3 regions of the Xanthomonas cannabis genome follow, and region 1 is predicted to be linked to each of the others. Evidence: predicted binding sites of a transcription regulator. Region 1 holds the regulator's gene; each other region holds the start of a gene.
What was found. The regulator FliA, encoded in region 1, starts transcription of late flagellar genes. The targets are predictions, from matches to a motif close to TAAAGTTTNNCNNNCNNNGGCCGATAA.

Region 1 (4,184 bases):
GCGCCGATGCCGGCCGTGCAGGAGCTGGCTGCCCCGGTGGCGCAGCGTCAGGACCATGCGCTGTCGGCGGTGCCGGAACAGCTGTTCGCCGACTTCCTGACCACCGCCCCGGTCCAGCGCCCGGCGCTGCAGACCGCTCCGAGCCCGGCTCCGGCTCCGATCGCTGCCGCCGCCCCGGCCTACGCCGCACATGGCCAGGACGACGACGCCTTCGCCGATGAGGCCGACTTCGATCTGGACGACGCCCTGCCGCAGATCCTGCCGCCGGCTGCGCTGCCGCCGATCGTCGTTGCCCCCGCCGCGCTGGCCGCGGTGCCGGTGGCTGCGGCGCCGGTCGCGCAGAACGATGAAGAACTCAAGCAGCTGCGCGGCGAACTGGCGCTGATGCGGCAGATGATCGAGCGCGAAATGAACCGCCTCACCGACGAGCGCCTGCGCGGCTCCCCGGTGCGTGCGCAGGCCCTGGAGCTGATGGACGACTACGGCTTCGACGCCGGTCTGACCCGCGACATCGCCATGCAGATCCCGGCCGATACCGAATTGCACCGTGGCCGCGGGCTGATGCTGGGCCTGTTGTCCAAGCGCCTGCCGGTGGCCCCGGTCGACCCGCTGGAACGTGGCGGCGTGATCGCCCTGGTCGGCCCGACCGGCGCCGGCAAGACCACCACCATCGCCAAGCTGGCGCAGCGCTTCGCCGCCCAGCACGCCCCGCGCGACGTGGCCCTGGTCACCACCGACACCTTGCGCGTCGGTGGCCGCGAACAGCTGCACAGCTACGGCCGTCAGCTCGGCATCGCCGTGCACGAGGCCGATAGCGCCGAAAGCCTGCTGGAACTGCTGGAGCGTCTGCGCGACTACAAGCTGGTGCTGATCGACACCGCTGGCATGGGCCAGCGCGACCGTGCCCTGGCCGCCCAGCTGAACTGGCTGCGCGCCGCCCAGCAGGTCACCTCGCTGCTGGTGCTGCCCGCCAACTCCCATTTCGCCGACCTCGACGAGGTCGTGCGCCGCTTCGCCCACGCCAAGCCCCAAGGCGTGGTGCTGACCAAACTCGACGAGACCGGCCGCTTCGGCAGCGCCTTGTCGGTGGTGGTCGACCACCAAATGCCCATCACCTGGGTGACTGACGGACAGCGGGTCCCCGACGACCTGCACCGCGCCAATGCCGCCAGTCTCGTTCTTCGTCTTGAAGATTTGCGGCGCGCTGCCGATAAGCCCTGTACTCCGGAGCACAACCATGCAGTCGCGTGAATACGCCAAGCTGACCAACGCCTTCCCCCTGTCGGCGACCCGTCCCGAGCCTTTGGGCCCGGTGCGCACCATTGCCGTGACCGGTGGCAAGGGTGGCGTGGGTAAAACCAACATCTCCGCCAACCTGGCCGTGGCGCTTGCCGACATGGGCAAGCGCACCCTGCTGCTCGACGCCGACCTTGGCCTGGCCAACCTGGATGTGGTCTTGGGACTCTCGCCCAAGTACACCCTGGCCGACCTGATCGCCGGCCGTTGCACGCTCGATGAAGTGATCATCGAAGGCCCCGGCGGCGTGCTGGTGGTGCCGGCCGCGTCCGGTCGCCGCCACATGGCCGAACTGGCCCCGGCCCAGCACATCGGCCTGGTCAACGTGTTCTCCGAACTGGAACGCGACCTGGACGTGATGGTCATCGATACCGCCGCCGGCATCACCGACAGCGTGCTGACCTTCTGCCAGGCCGCCCAGGACACCGTGGTGGTGGTCTGCGACGAGCCGGCCTCGATCACCGACGCCTACGCGCTGATCAAGGTGCTCTCGCGCGAACGCGGCGTGGACCGCCTGCAGATCATCGCCAACATGGTGCGCGACCCCAATGAAGGCCGCCTGCTGTACGACAAGCTCTCCCGGGTCTGCGAAAAGTTCCTTGGCGACGTCTCGCTGAACTATCTCGGCCACGTGCCGCAGGACGACTGGCTGCGCCTGTCGGTGCAGCGTCAGCAACCCGTCATCAAGGCCTACCCGTCCAGTCCGTCGGCGCAGGCGATTGCCGAAATCGCACGCCGTACCTCGCGCTGGCAGGCACCCACCGTGCCGCGCGGCAACGTCGAGTTCTTTGTCGAACGCATCATCCAACGGGGAGTGGCCGCATGAGCACCGCTACCGCCACCACGGCCAGCGCGCAGTACCGCGCCGTGCAGCGCAACAACGCCAACGACGTGGTGACCCAGCACGCCGACCTGGTCCGCCGCATTGCCCACCATCTGGCCGCGCGCCTGCCGGCCAGCGTGGAAGTGGACGACCTGATCCAGGCCGGCATGATCGGCCTGATCGAAGCCTCGCGCAGCTACGACTCCGACCAGGGTGCCTCGTTCGAAACCTATGCCTCGATCCGCATCCGCGGCTCGATGATCGACGAGATCCGCCGGGGCGACTGGGTGCCGCGTTCGGTGCACCGCCGCGCCCGTGACGCCGCTGCTGCCGTGCGCAAGATCGAGCAGAACACCGGCCGCGCCGCCGCCGCCACCGAAGTGGCCGCCGCCATGGAAATGCCGCTGCCCGACTACCTGCGCCTGATGGAAGACGCCGCACGTGGCCAGGTGCTGAGCCTGGAATCGCGCATCGAAGATCACGGCGAGCTGGACACCACCGCCAAGGGTGGCCCCAATCCGCAGCAGATGATGGAGCGTGGCGAATTCGGCCGCGAGCTGGGCAAGGCCATCGGCCAGTTGCCCGAGCGCGAGCAGCTGGTGCTGTCGCTGTACTACGAACAGGAATTGAACCTGAAGGAAATCGGCGCCGTGCTGGGCGTCAGCGAATCGCGCGTGTGCCAGATCCATGGCCAGGCGGTGGTGCGTTTGCGTGGCCGCCTCAAGGTCTTCGAACTGGCCGATGCCGGCGTCGAAGTCGACGACTGAATTTTTCGCGTAATTTTTCGTGTTAGGAGCTTGATGTGAACAAGAACATGCGGATCCTGATCGTGGACGACTTCTCGACGATGCGACGCATCGTCAAGAATCTGTTGGCGGATCTCGGCTTCACCAATACCGCAGAGGCCGAAGACGGCAACAGCGCGCTGGCCGCGTTGCGCGCGGGCCCGTTCGACTTCGTGGTGACGGACTGGAACATGCCCGGCATGACCGGCATCGACCTGCTGCGCAACATCCGCGCCGACGCCAAGCTCAAGCACCTGCCGGTGATGATGGTGACCGCCGAAGCCAAGCGCGAGCAGATCATCGAAGCGGCCCAGTGCGGCGTCAACGGCTACATCATCAAGCCGTTTACCGCGCAGACGCTGGAAGAAAAGCTGGGCAAGGTGTTCGAACGTCTGGCGGCGACCGCCTGATGAACGCCACCGTGGAAACCGATGCCGAACGTGCCGCGTTGATCGAGCGCCTGCAAGGCGCACTCGATGCACTGGAAAGCGGTGACCAGGTCGCCTGGCGGCGCGAGGTCGACCACCTCGCCGCCCTGCGCACGCGCCCGATGATGCAGAGCCTGAGCCGGCTTGCCCGCGAACTTGGCCAGGCGCTGGGCGAGCTGCCCACCGTGCCCGAAGAAGCCGGTGAGCTGGACGATGCCTGCTCGCGCCTGGATCACGTGGTGGAGATGACCGAAAAGGCCAGCCACCGCACGCTGGACCTGGTCGAGGAATGCCGCGTGCTGGCCAACCAGCTGCGCGATGGCGGCCTCAATCAGGACCAGGGCGCGCTGATGGACAAGATGCGCCACAACCTCACCGAGCTGTCGCTGGCGCAAAGCTATCAGGACCTCAGCGGCCAGATCATCCGCCGCGTGGCCGGCATCGTGCGCCGCGTGCACGAGGGCTTCGGTGCGCTCGGCCTGCCGCCGAAGAATCCCGAGCCGAAGAAAGACGACGGCGGTCTTGCCGGTCCTGCGATCAAGGGCCTGGACCGTCACGCCGTGTCGCAGGACGACGCCGACGATTTGCTGTCCGGATTGGGGTTGTAACCATGAGTGCCGTTCCAGACGATATTGCTGCCGATTTCATCGTCGAGGCCCAGGAAATCCTGGATCGCCTCGGCGAACAGCTGGTGTCGCTGGAACAGGCGCCAGACGAGGCCGACCAGCTCAATGCGGTGTTCCGCGGCTTCCACACGCTCAAGGGCGGCGCCGGCTTCCTGGCGATCAAGCCCATGGTGGAGCTCTGCCACGCCGCTGAAGAAACCCTCGGCATGGCGCGCTCGGGCCAGGC
Region 2 (4,184 bases), 1.9 Mb from region 1:
GCGCACCCGGTTCACCGGCCGAACGTGTGGCTGGGCAAGCGAAGCGGCGGCCCGCCGCGTCCGATTAGCGCACAGCCGTGCGCTGGCCCGGCTTGAACAGTGCGTGCGATGGGCCTAGCGTGCGTGCAGTCATCGCACTGCCGTGTTCGCCAGGCATTGCCTCGCCCGCGCGCACGGCAGTGTGCCCGTCCACGGCGATGCCATGCCGCGGTCGTGCACACGTGATCGGTACCGGCCCTTCCATGCACAGGACATGCCCATGCTCCAACGCACCCCAGACGCTGCGCCCTTCTTACTGGAGCGCATGACGCCCTTCCAGTGGCGGGCGGTGGCGGTGTGCGTGTTGTTGACCATGCTCGATGGCTTCGACGTGATGGCCATGGCCTTCACCGCGCCGCATGTCTCGGCCGACTGGCAGTTGTCGGGCAAGCTGCTGGGGGCGTTGTTCAGTGCCGGGCTGGTCGGCATGGCGGTGGGCTCGCTGCTGCTGGCGCCGCTGGCAGACCGCATCGGGCGCCGTGCGCTCACCCTGATCTGCCTGGCCATTCTCACGGTGGGCATGGGCGCGTCCGCCCTGGCCGGCAATGCCTGGCAACTGGGCGCATTGCGGGCGTTCACCGGGTTGGGCATTGGCGGCATGCTGGCCTGCGTGGCGGTGACCGCGGCCGAATACTCCACTGCACGCTGGCGTAGCACCGCCACCGTGCTGCAGGCGACCGGCTACCCGGTGGGCGCGACGCTGGGTGGGGCGATTGCGGCGCTGTTGCTGCAGCAGTGGTCGTGGCCGGCGGTGTTCTGGCTGGGCGCGCTCGGGTCGCTGCTGTGCGTGCCGCTGGTGGTGCTGTTTTTGCCGGAGTCGCTGGAATTTCTGATCGCCCGTCGCCCGCCCGGGGCGCTCGCGCGCTTCAACGCCGTGCTGGCGCGCATGGCAATGCCGCCGCATGCGCAGTTGCCGCCGCTGCCGGTGCAGACCGATGCGCAGACGCATGGCTATGCGGCGTTGTTTGTCGGGGCGCTACGGCGGCAATCACTGCTGATCGCACTGGCTTTTTTCCTGCTGATGTTCTCGTTCTACTTCGTGCTCAGCTGGACTCCCAAGCTGTTGGTGAATGCCGGGCTGTCGGCCGCGCAGGGTGTCACTGGCGGGGTATTGTTGAACCTGGGCGGCATTGTCGGCGGCAGCCTGTTCGGTTGGCTGGCCCTGCGCGCGCGGCTGTCGTGGCTGACGGCCGGTGCCCTGCTGCTGGTAGCGGCGGCCATGGTCGCGTTCGGGCTGAGCAGCACGGTGCTGCGCTGGGCCTTTGCCACCGCGTTGCTGACCGGCGCCGCCATGACCGCGGCGATGGGCGGGCTGTATGCGGTAGCGCCGGTGGTCTTCCCGGCGGCGGTGCGCTCCACCGGCATGGGCTGGGCGATCGGCGTGGGGCGCGTCGGCGCGATCCTGTCGCCGCTCTGCGCGGGCGTGTTGCTGGACGCCGGATGGTCGCCGGTGCGGTTGTATCTGGCTTGCGCGGTGCCGCTGCTGTTTGCCGCGGCCGCGGTGCTGGCAATGCGCCTGCCGGATCGCTGAATCGCTCAGCCGAGCGCGGCTGGCCGCTGCCTCGCACGTGGTGGCCGGTGGTCAAAGAAATCGAGCCGGTTGCCGATAACCACGAAGACCGCCAAGCCCGCGGCGGCCTCTTCCGTGACCCTCGTGCAGACCAGCGCCGGCATGCTCAGAACCATCGACTCCGACCAACTCCGTCCCGGCATGTATGTGTGCAAGCTGCTGGGCGCGTGGGTGCATCATCCGTTCTGGAAGACGTCGTTCCTGGTCGATTCGCAGGACGTGGACAAGATCCACGGCAGCCGGATCGAGCAGTTGGTGATCGACACCGCGCGCGGGCTCGACGTGGACACCGGCGCATCCACGCCCGCACCCGGGGCGACTGACACGCCATCGCCGCCGCCCGTGCCGGAGCCACCGGAGCCGGCGTCCAGCACGCGCGGTGTGCGTACCAACAGCGTCACCGCGCAGGTCGGCATCGAGGCCGAAGTGGTGCGCGCACGCAAGATCTTCGAAGACGGCCGCGACACGGTGGAGGCGATGTTCCGCGACGTGCGGCTGGGGCGCACCGTCGACACCGAGGCGGCGATGCCGCTGGTGGAGGCCATCAACGATTCGGTGCTGCGTCATCCGCAGGCCCTGATCAGCGTGGCGCGGCTCAAGACCGCCGACGATTACACCTACCTGCACTCGATGGCGGTGGCCGGCCTGATGAGCGGGCTGGCGCGTCAGCTCGGTTTGCCCGAGCCGCAGGTCGTGGAAGCGGCGATGGGCGGCCTGCTGCATGACATGGGCAAGGCGGTGACGCCGCTGGACATTCTCAACAAGCCCGGCCGGCTCACCAACGACGAAATGGACATCATGCGCCAGCATCCGCTGGACGGGCATCGGTTGCTGGTGGCCGGTGGCGTGCAGAACGCGGTGGTGCTGGAAATTGCGCTGCACCATCACGAAAAGATGGATGGCAGCGGCTACCCGAACCGTCTGGCCGGCGAAGAGATCTCGCTGATGTCGCGGATGGGCGCGGTGTGCGATGTCTACGACGCCATCAGCTCCGACCGCCCGTACAAGCGCGGCTGGGATCCGGCCGAATCGCTCAAGCAGATGGCGTCATGGAAAGGCCACTTCGACCCGGTGATCTTCCAGGCCTTCGTGCGCCGGCTGGGGATCTATCCGGTGGGTTCGCTGGTGCGTCTGGAATCGCAGAAGCTGGCCGTGGTGATCGAACAGACGCCCGACGCGCTGCTCAAGCCCAAGGTACGCGTGTTCTATTCGGCCAGGCTGCGCAGCCATGTGCTGGTGCAGGACATCGACCTGTCGCGCCCCGACTGCCAGGACCGCATCGCGCAGATGGAAAGCCCGGGCGACTGGGGCTTCCGCGAGCTGGAAAAACTCTGGCTGCCGTAAGCGGGCGGCGTCATCTGCTGACCGGGCAACGCCCGCGGCTCTGAGCGTGCGTGTGCGCCGTCGGCGCCTGCATCGGGCGCCGGCGTGGCCCGGTACAGGCAGCAGCGTGTCGCACCGCCTCGCGCACCGGCTGGCCTTCATCCAGTCCGCGAGCTAGCGGACGCGACCATGCTGCGGTGCAGCTTGGCAATGTAGTTATGATCCATAACTATTCCGGAACGCAATCACATGCCGACCGGATCTCATGTCCATTCCGTGCCTGGATCACCGCCGTCCCCCGCGCGCCGCAGCACCGCTGCCGCGCAGCCGGGCACGCGCGTGCAAGGCGGCAGCGGCCGCTACGCAGGCAGGCACCTGCACAGCGCAAGCGAAGGTGGGCGGCATGTCCACATCGGTACGGCCGGCCGCGTCTACAATGCGGTGCACGCCGGGGATCGGCGTTGCGGACCGGGCGCCTGCGGCGTCCCGTGCCGCCCGCTGCCTTTGTCGCGAGAACCGTCATGTCCGCTACCGCCGCCGTTGCACCGTTGCCCGATGCCGTCACCACGGTGGACCAGGCGCGCCTGTTGCGGCTGCTGGGCTACCGCATCACCCGCACCGAGCTGCTGGTCCGGCGGATGTTTCAGGACTGCGTGGCGGCCTTCGATCTGAAGCCGGTCGACTTTTCGCTGCTGATGCTGGTGGACGGCAACCCGGGCATCAACCAGCGCCAGATCGGCGATGTGCTGCATGTGTCGCCGCCCAACCTGGCCATCGTGGTGGCGCGCCTGGTCAAGCGCCGCCTGTTGCGGCAGGTGCGCGGGCGCCAGGACCGGCGCATGCAGCATCTGTCGCTGACGCCGGCCGGCGTCACCCTGCTGACCGATGCCGAAGCCGAGGTGCTGCGCATGGAGCGGCAGCTCAGTGCCGTGCTCGGCACCAGCGAGGCGCCGTTGCTGCGCGCGCTCGATCGCCTGGACCGGCTCGACTCGCCGTAAGCCGCGCGCTGCAGGCCAGCGCCTGGCAGCGTCCTCCTTCGCACAACCTGTTTGCACGTGCTGTCTACAGCGCGGCGATGCCGCCTGCCTGACGCGTGCCGTCTGGCACGTCCTGTTGTTTCCTCCCAACGCTGGAGATGTCCGCAGTGATTCGAACAACGGTGGTGCGTGGCGCAGGTCGACGGGTGTCGTGGACGCTTTGCGCCGCACTTGGCGCGGTGGGGGTGTGTACCGGCGGTGCGGCGCTGGCGCAG
Region 3 (4,184 bases), 340 kb from region 1:
GGCATCCAGCACCCGCAGCTCCAGCTCCAGCCCAGATTTGTCGGCGATCGCAGCACCGATGGCGCTCGACAACAGCGCGCGATCGTCCGGGTACACCCAGTCCTGTTGCCAGCGCGCGTTCGCCGGCAGGCTGTCGTTGAGCAGCCCGTCGCGCACGTGCTGGCGCAATGCGCTCCAGTCGGCAGCCGCAGAGAAGATCGATTGCGACGAGGCGCGCACCAGCGCATCCAGGCGGCGCTCGCTCCTGATCAAGGCTTCGCTGGCCAGACGCTCGGCAGTACGGTCGCGCAGGACCTTGACGAAACCGATCGCCGTGCCGGTTTCTTCGCGCAACACCATCAACGACCCATTGGCCCAGAACAGCTCGCCGGTCTTGCGCACGTGCCAGCGTTCGTCCATGCCGCTGCCGCTTTCCAGCGCGGCGGCAGCCTCGATGAGGATCTGCCGCCTTTCCACGTCTTCCGGTGTGAACGTGCGCTCCAGCGATTGCCCGAGCATCTCGCTCTCGCTCCATCCCAGAATGCGGCGTGCGCCCTCGTTCCATGAGGTCACCCGGCCGCGCATGTCGGTGGCAATGATCGCGTAGTCCATGACGCTGTCCAGTATCTGCCGGTTGCGCACTTCGGCCTCGCGCACCGCGCGTTCCAGGCTGATGCGGTCGGTAATGTCCAGACCCTGCACAAAGATGCCCGACACCGTGCCGTCGGCACCGGCGATCGGCTGATAGACCAGATCCAGCAGCCGGCGCTCGGTCGGCCCGCCCGGCACGGCCTGCACATCGTAGGCGAGCGCCGTGGCCGAATACGCACGTCCGGATTGAAACACCTCATCCAGCCGCGCCAGGTGTCCTTGCGCCACTACGTCCGGCAACGCCTCGGCCAACGGGCGGCCAATCACGTCGCGGTGACCGATCAGGCGCGAGTAACACGGATTGACGAACTCGACGACATGCTGCGGCCCGCTCAAGAACGCCATGAACATTGGCGCCTGCTCGAACAGGCGGATCAGGCGTTCGTGCTCGTCGGCCAACCGCGCCTGCGCCACCTTGCGTGCGGTCACCTCGTTGGTCACGCAGAACGCGCCACCCACGCTGCCATCGTCGAGATAGATCGGCGAGAACGAGAACGTCCACCAGGTGTCTTCGGGCGTGCCATAACGGTTCATCGCGATCGGCACTTCTTCGAAGCGCGACGCGCGCCCGGCAAACGCCGCCTCGATCGGCGCACGCACGGCATCCCAGGCATCGGCCCACAACTCGCGCAGCGGCGCACCCAATGCCTGTGCCTGACGCGGCCCCAGGATCGGCGCATAGGCATCGTTGTAGAAGAACGTCAGCGCCTGCCCCCAGACCACATACATGCTTTCGGGCGAGGCGAGCATCAGATCGACGGTATTTCGTAACGGCAACGGCCACTGCGCGGGCAGCCCCAGTGGCGTGCCGCTCCAGTCATGGGCACGGACCGCCTGTGCCATCGCGCTATCGCCATGCGGGAATGCCGCGCTCATGCAGCGCACGACCATGGCGCGCCACTGCGCGCGCCGCACCGCGCAGCGCACCGCGCAAGTGCAGCACTACGGGGGGCCAGGTGACCTGTCGACCATGGAAGCATCGTTGTGACCATCGGGAAGACTCAGGAATCGGCGCGTGGGTGACAGGCGACACCCACGCCGGGCGCCTATCATCTTGCCTGCGACCGACGCCGTCCAGCGGACGGGCGACATGCCACTGAATCGATTACCTGCCAGCTCGGCAGTGGTTGTTCGCCGGCTGCCGCGCTCCGGCCGGGAGTGGATGGAGACAGGCCCCCTTGGCAGAACGGGCTTACACGGCGGGCATGACGCCTGCACCGGACGATGTGGGTCATGCCAGCTCCGCTCCGGGGCCTGGCTCGGGCTTCGCGCGCCCACGCATCGCCAGCGCCATCCGGGCGAGCTGGCTGGCGGCTCGACGCCGCCCCGGACGCAGCAACCGCACCTGAATCCTCCAGGCTGCAAAGTTCAGTTCTACTGGCCGAGGCCGCTAACGGATAGGTCGAGACACACCCAACGCAGCGGCCTTGCGCTGCCCACGGCCGTATCGCGCCTTTCGCCTCGCCATTGCCGCGGGGACTCCTGCCATCCCGCTGTCGGATCACCGATCGAACCCTATGCATCTCCTTTCGAATCTGCGCATTGGTCAGCGCCTGGCGCTCGGCTTTCTGTCCATCATCGTGCTGATGGTGATCCTGACCGTGGTTGGCATCCAGCGCGTACGAAGCATCGACCAGCAACTGACCGCCATCAACGAGGTCAATAGCGTCAAGCAGCGTTACGCCATCAACTTTCGCGGCAGCGTGCATGATCGCGCGATCGCCTTGCGCGATGTTGTCCTGATGGACGCGCCGGCCGACCGCCACGCGGCCGAGCAATTGATCGACAAGCTCGCCGCCGACTACGCCCGTTCCGCACAACCGCTCGACGACATGATCGCGGCTTCGACCGACGCAAAAGAAAAAGCCATCCTTCAGCAGATCAAGTCCATCGAGCAGCGCACCATGCCGCTGATCACGCAGGTGCGCTCGTTCCGCGATGCATCGGACCGGTTGCACGCCGAGCAACAATTGCTGCAGCAAGCACGCCCGGCCTTCATCGACTGGCTGGCCAGCATCAACGCCTTCATCGACCTGCAGGAAGCCAAGAACCGCGCAGCGGCCAGGCAAGCCGTCGCCACCGCGCGTGGCTTTGCGATGTTGATGGTGATCTCCACCGTCGTCGCGCTGCTGCTCGGCGCAACCATTGCCTTCCTGCTCACCCGCAGCGTGGTGCTGCCGCTGCGTCAGTCGCTGCAGCTGGCCCAGCGCATCAACGAAGGCGACCTGCGCAGCCAGGACGCCCCGACCGGCAGCGACGAATCCGGCCAACTGCTGCGCGCCATGCAGCATATGCAGCATCGCCTGCAGGAGGTGATCTCCGCACAACGCACCATGGCGTCGCGCCACGATGCCGGCGAGATCAGCTATCGCACCGATGCGCAGCGCTTCCCCGGCGAGTACGGCCACATGGTGCAGGACACCAACGCATTGGTGCACGCACATGTGCAGACGCAGTTGCGCATGACCGAGGTCATGGGCCGCTATGCAGTCGGCGACCTGGCTCCGGAGATCGAACAGTATCCCGGCGAAAAGGCCGCCATCACCGCCACCATGCAGCAGGTCAAGCAGAACCTGCGCGCGATCAACGCGCAGATCCACGCCCTGACCCAGGCTGCCTGCGCGGGCGACTTCGCACTTCGCGGCCAGCCGGACAAGTTCGAACACGATTTCCGCCTGATGGTGGAGAACCTCAACACCATGATGGCCACCTCCGACACCAACCTGGCCAAGTTCTCCGAACTGCTGCGCGCCATCGCCGACGGCGACCTGACCGTGCGCATGTCCGGCAACTTCCACGGCGTGTTTGCGTCCATGCGCGACGACGCCAACAGCACCGTGCACCGCCTCACCGATATCGTGACGCGCATCCAGACCACGTCCAACAGCATCGGATTCGCCGCCGAAGACATCACCGGTGGCAACCAGGAACTGACCCGTCGCAGCGAACAGCAGGCAGCCAGCCTGGAAGAAACCGCCGCCTCGATGGAAGAGCTGACCTCCACCGTCAAGCAGAACGCCGAGCATGCAGGCCGCGCCAACCAGCTCGCGCTCGGCGCGGCCACCATCGCCTCGCAAGGTCGCGATGTGGTCGGCCAGGTCATCGAGCAGATGTCCGGTATCGAAGCCTCCTCCAAACGCATCGCCGACATCATTTCCGTCATCGACGGCATTGCCTTCCAGACCAACATTCTGGCGTTGAACGCCGCTGTCGAAGCCGCGCGCGCGGGCGAACAAGGCCGCGGTTTTGCGGTGGTCGCGTCGGAAGTGCGCACGCTCTCGCACCGCTCATCGGATGCAGCGAAGGAGATCAAACGCCTGATCGACGATTCCGTACAGCGCGTGGCCGATGGCTCGACCCTGGTGCATCAGGCCGGCACCACCATGGGCGAAGTCGTCACCAGCGTCCAGCATGTCACCGACATCATCGGGCATATTTCCGCCGCCTCGCAGGAACAGGCAGGCGGCATCGAACAGGTCAACCACACCATCGCCCAGATGGACGAAACCACCCAGCAAAACGTGCGCCTCGTCGAAGCCGCCAGCACCGCCGCG

Region 2: a site for FliA is predicted at 1,623-1,649, ahead of RZV17_RS01845 (HD-GYP domain-containing protein). Genes of this name have one in related genera too.
Region 3: a site for FliA is predicted at 1,998-2,024, ahead of RZV17_RS08375 (methyl-accepting chemotaxis protein). Genes of this name have one in related genera too.

What each region holds. Positions count from the first base shown of each region.
Region 1 covers NZ_CP136580.1:2,283,001-2,287,184, reverse strand. Annotated here, with positions in the region: gene flhF (flagellar biosynthesis protein FlhF) at 1-1,251, shown strand, start outside; gene RZV17_RS09735 (MinD/ParA family protein) at 1,238-2,122, shown strand; gene RZV17_RS09730 (RNA polymerase sigma factor FliA) at 2,119-2,886, shown strand; gene cheY (chemotaxis response regulator CheY) at 2,922-3,314, shown strand; gene RZV17_RS09720 (protein phosphatase CheZ) at 3,314-3,940, shown strand; gene RZV17_RS09715 (chemotaxis protein CheA) at 3,943-4,184, shown strand, end outside.
Region 2 covers NZ_CP136580.1:424,170-428,353, forward strand. Annotated here, with positions in the region: gene RZV17_RS01840 (MFS transporter) at 260-1,570, shown strand; gene RZV17_RS01845 (HD-GYP domain-containing protein) at 1,712-2,953, shown strand; gene RZV17_RS01850 (MarR family winged helix-turn-helix transcriptional regulator) at 3,454-3,930, shown strand; gene RZV17_RS01855 (transporter) at 4,068-4,184, shown strand, end outside.
Region 3 covers NZ_CP136580.1:1,939,987-1,944,170, reverse strand. Annotated here, with positions in the region: gene RZV17_RS08380 (PAS domain-containing protein) at 1-1,506, opposite strand, end outside; gene RZV17_RS08375 (methyl-accepting chemotaxis protein) at 2,148-4,184, shown strand, end outside.